One region of the Streptomyces solicathayae genome, then DNA from elsewhere that is predicted to be linked to it. Evidence: predicted binding sites of a transcription regulator. Region 1 holds the regulator's gene; the other holds the start of a gene.
The links. The regulator HrcA, encoded in region 1, represses chaperone genes, less so after heat shock. The targets are predictions, from matches to a motif close to TTNGCACTCNGNNNNNCNGAGTGCNAA.
Positions count from the first base shown of each region.

Region 1 (2,198 bases):
TCACCGTGCAGTGCAGGTCGTCCCCGCGCCGCTGGAACGTCTCGTGCGGCAGCTCGTGGATCTCCACGTACAGGTCGCCGGCGGGGCCGCCGCCCGGGCCGACCTCGCCCTCGCCCGCGAGCTGGATGCGGGTGCCGTTGTCGACACCGGCCGGGATCTTGACCGTGAGCGTCCGGCGGGAGCGGACCCGCCCGTCGCCCGCGCACTCCGGGCACGGGGTCGGGACGACGGTCCCGAAGCCCTGGCACTGCGGGCACGGCCGCGAGGTCATGACCTGGCCCAGGAAGGACCGGGTGACCTGCGAGACCTCACCGCGGCCGCGGCACATGTCACAGGTCTGCGCGGAGGTGCCGGGCGCGGCACCCTCGCCGGAGCAGGTCGTGCAGACGACCGCCGTGTCGACCTGGATGTCCTTCGTCGTGCCGAAGGCCGCCTCGTTGAGCTCGACCTCCAGCCGAATCATCGCATCCTGGCCGCGCCGCGTCCGCGACCGCGGGCCGCGCTGCGAGGCCGTGCCGAAGAACGCGTCCATGATGTCGGAGAAGTTGCCGAAGCCGCCCGCGCCGAAGCCGCCGGCCCCGCCCGCGCCGCCCGAGGCGGACAGCGGGTCACCACCGAGGTCGTAGACCTGCTTCTTCTGCGGGTCCGAGAGCACCTCGTACGCGGCGTTGATCTCCTTGAAGCGCTCCTGCGTCTTCGGGTCCGGATTCACATCCGGGTGAAGCTCGCGGGCGAGGCGCCTGAACGCCTTCTTGATCTCGTCCTGCGATGCGTCGCGGCGCACGCCGAGTACGGCGTAGTAGTCCGTGGCCACTTACGACTCCGCCAGGATCTGTCCGACGTAACGTGCCACTGCGCGTACCGCTCCCATCGTTCCGGGGTAGTCCATGCGGGTCGGTCCGACCACGCCGAGTTTGGCGACGGCCTCGTCGCCCGAACCGTAGCCGACCGCGACGACGGACGTGGACGTGAGGCCCTCATGGGTGTTCTCGTGCCCGATCCGTACGGTCATGCCCGAATCCTTGGCCTCGCCGAGCAGCTTGAGGAGCACGACCTGCTCCTCGAGTGCCTCCAGCACCGGCCTGATCGTGAGGGGGAAGTCGTGCCCGAAGCGGGTGAGATTGGCGGTGCCGCCGATCATCAGCCGTTCCTCGTGCTCTTCCACCAGGGTTTCCAGCAGGGTCGCGAGCACCGCCGAGACCGTGCCGCGGTCCTCCGCCTCGAAGGACTCCGGCAGGTCCTGCACCAGCTGCGGCACGTCCGCGAAGCGGCGGCCGACGACCCGGCTGTTCAGCCGGGCCCGCAGATCCGCCAGCGAGGTCTCGCCGAACGGCGCGGGGCAGTCGATCATCCGCTGCTCGACGCGGCCGGTGTCCGTGATCAGCACCAGCATCAGCCGGGCCGGGGACAGCGACAGCAGTTCCACGTGCCGGACCGTCGAACGGGTCAGCGACGGGTACTGCACGACCGCGACCTGCCGGGTCAGCTGCGCGAGCAGCCGGACCGTGCGGCCCACGACGTCGTCGAGGTCGACCGCGCCGTCCAGGAAGTTGTGGATCGCGCGCCGCTCCGGCGTCGACAGCGGCTTGACGCCGGCCAGCCGGTCGACGAACAGGCGGTAGCCCTTGTCGGTGGGGATGCGTCCGGCGCTGGTGTGAGGCTGGGCGATGAAGCCCTCCTCCTCCAGGACCGCCATGTCGTTGCGCACGGTGGCCGGCGAGACACCGAGGTTGTGCCGCTCGGTGAGCGCCTTGGAGCCGACCGGCTCCTCCGTCCCGACATAGTCCTGGACGATGGCGCGCAGCACCTCGAGTCTGCGTTCGCTGAGCATCGTGCGCACCTCCAGCTGTCGTTCCGGTTCCGGTTGCTCCCTGTTTGGCACTCGCCCTGCCCGAGTGCCAGGAATCCCCTGGCCAGTGTACGGCGGCGCACATCGCTCCTGGCAAGGAGGCGGCACGCCGACCGATAGCGTCACGGTATGGATGTCGATTGGGAAGAGCACGGGTGGGAACGGCTCGCGGACGGGGTCGGACGGAGGCGGCTGCCGGTCTGGGACGCCACTGTGGGCCTCGTTCTGGGCGAGCGGGCGGTGCTTCTGTACGACACGGGATCCTCGCTCCGGGAGGGCGCGGAGCTGCGGGCGCAGGTGCAGGCGATGACCGGCCGAAAAGTGACGCACATCGCACTCGGGCACCCGC
Region 1 is NZ_CP137573.1:5,390,972-5,393,169, reverse strand. Features, by position in the region: gene dnaJ (molecular chaperone DnaJ) at 1-814, opposite strand, end outside; gene hrcA (heat-inducible transcriptional repressor HrcA) at 815-1,831, opposite strand; gene R2D22_RS24885 (MBL fold metallo-hydrolase) at 1,979-2,198, shown strand, end outside.

Region 2 (2,198 bases), 980 kb from region 1:
GTGAGGATCGCGATGTCGTTCAGCATGGCCTTGCGGCGGTCGCCGAAGCCCGGGGCCTTGACGGCGACGGACTTGAAGGTGCCGCGGATCTTGTTCACGACGAGCGTGGACAGGGCCTCGCCCTCGACGTCCTCGGCGATGATCAGCAGCGGCTTGCCGGACTGCATGACCTTCTCCAGCAGCGGAAGGAGGTCCTTCACGTTGCTGACCTTGGAGTTGACGATGAGGATGTACGGGTCGTCGAGCGACGCCTCCATACGCTCCATGTCGGTGGCGAAGTACGCCGAGATGTAGCCCTTGTCGAAGCGCATGCCCTCGGTGAGCTCGAGCTCCAGACCGAAGGTCTGCGACTCCTCGACGGTGATGACGCCTTCCTTGCCGACCTTGTCCATGGCCTCGGCGATGAGCTCGCCGATCTGGGTGTCGGCGGCGGAGATGGAGGCCGTGGAAGCGATCTGCTCCTTGGTCTCGACATCCTTCGCCTGCTCGAGCAGGGCGCCGGAGACGGCCTCGACGGCCTTCTCGATGCCGCGCTTCAGCGCCATCGGGTTGGCGCCGGCGGCCACGTTGCGCAGGCCCTCGCGGACCAGGGCCTGGGCCAGAACGGTCGCGGTGGTCGTACCGTCACCGGCGACGTCGTCCGTCTTCTTGGCGACTTCCTTGACCAGCTCGGCGCCGATCTTCTCGTACGGGTCCTCGAGCTCGATCTCCTTGGCGATGGAGACACCATCGTTGGTGATCGTGGGGGCGCCCCACTTCTTCTCGAGGACGACGTTGCGACCCTTCGGGCCGAGGGTGACCTTGACGGCGTCAGCGAGCTGGTTCATGCCGCGCTCGAGACCGCGCCGGGCCTCCTCGTCGAACGCGATGATCTTGGCCATGTGAAGTGGTCCTCCCGGACATGGGGTGGATAACGCTCCAGGACCGCGCCGACGCCCGCGACGGACGGTCTGCGTGCCGTGCGGTTCCTTGCCCCGCCCGGCCTGCGGACCTCGTCTGCCCGATCCTCGTAAGCACTCTCACTGGGAGAGTGCTAACGCCAATGATTAGCACTCGACCTAGGCGAGTGCAAGCGACTCCCATGGATCGGGCAGCCTTCCGTCACGGGGTCGCAGGGCTTCCGGACACGCGCGAGGGGCCCGCATCCAAGTCAGGATGCGGGCCCCTCGACGGAAGTGCGTCGGTGGCCGATCGCGCCGCGGTCAGACGGCGAGCTTGACCATGTCCGCCTGCGGACCCTTCTGGCCCTGCGAGATCTCGAACTCGACCCGCTGACCCTCTTCAAGGGTGCGGTAGCCGTCCATCTGGATCGCGCTGTAGTGGACGAAAACATCCGCACCACCGTCGACCGCGATGAAGCCGTAGCCCTTCTCCGCGTTGAACCACTTGACGGTGCCCTGAGCCATGCCTAACTCCCCTATTACTGGCCCTTGCGCGGGACCGCACTTCGCGGACCCGGGTCAGACCCTGCGCCGGAACGCGTCGACCGCGGCTGAATGTATCTGCCCAACTGCCCTCTGCAACAGGGCAATCGAGCGAGAATTCTGAGCACGCAAGAAAGGAGAATTAAGGAGATTTCCTTGAATTCCGGGGCAAGTCGGGCCCGGCAAAGGTCGCAAAAAGTACACAACGTGCGGGCACTTTGGCTGCTTCTTGTCGGTGCGGGCGCATTTTCATATGCGCGTGGCACGAGCAGCGGAGGGGACTTCCCCAACTCTACCGCGTTCAACCATGCAGAATTGCCCCCTCCGCTTATCAGCGAAGGGGGCAATTCGGATACCGCGGGTAACGCGCAGGGCGGCTCAGCAGCCGCCGGCGACGGCCGGGATGATCGAGACGCCCGCGCCGGCCGGGGTGGCCGTCTCCAGACCCTGCTCGAAGCGCACGTCGTCGTCGTTGACGTACACGTTGACGAAGCGGCGCAGCTTGCCCTGGTCGTCGAGGACGCGGGCGGCGATGCCGGTGTGGTTCTTCTCCAGGTCCGCGATGACCTCGGCGAGGGTCGCACCCTCGGCCTGGACCTCGGACTGCCCGCCCGTGTAGGTGCGGAGGATGGTGGGGATGCGGACGTTGACGCTCATGCTTGCTCCGTTTCAGTTGGCCAGGCCGGCGTCGCGGAACGCGTCCAGGCTCGGGCGGATGGTGGCGGTCGCCTGAGAGGTCTCGGCCACCGCGTCCAGGGTCTTGAGGCCGTCACC
Region 2 is NZ_CP137573.1:4,412,397-4,414,594, reverse strand. Features, by position in the region: gene groL (chaperonin GroEL) at 1-881, opposite strand, end outside; gene R2D22_RS20400 (cold-shock protein) at 1,203-1,406, opposite strand; gene R2D22_RS20395 (MoaD/ThiS family protein) at 1,803-2,081, opposite strand; gene thrC (threonine synthase) at 2,094-2,198, opposite strand, start outside.
Region 2: a site for HrcA is predicted at 1,047-1,073, ahead of groL (chaperonin GroEL). Genes of this name have one in related genera too.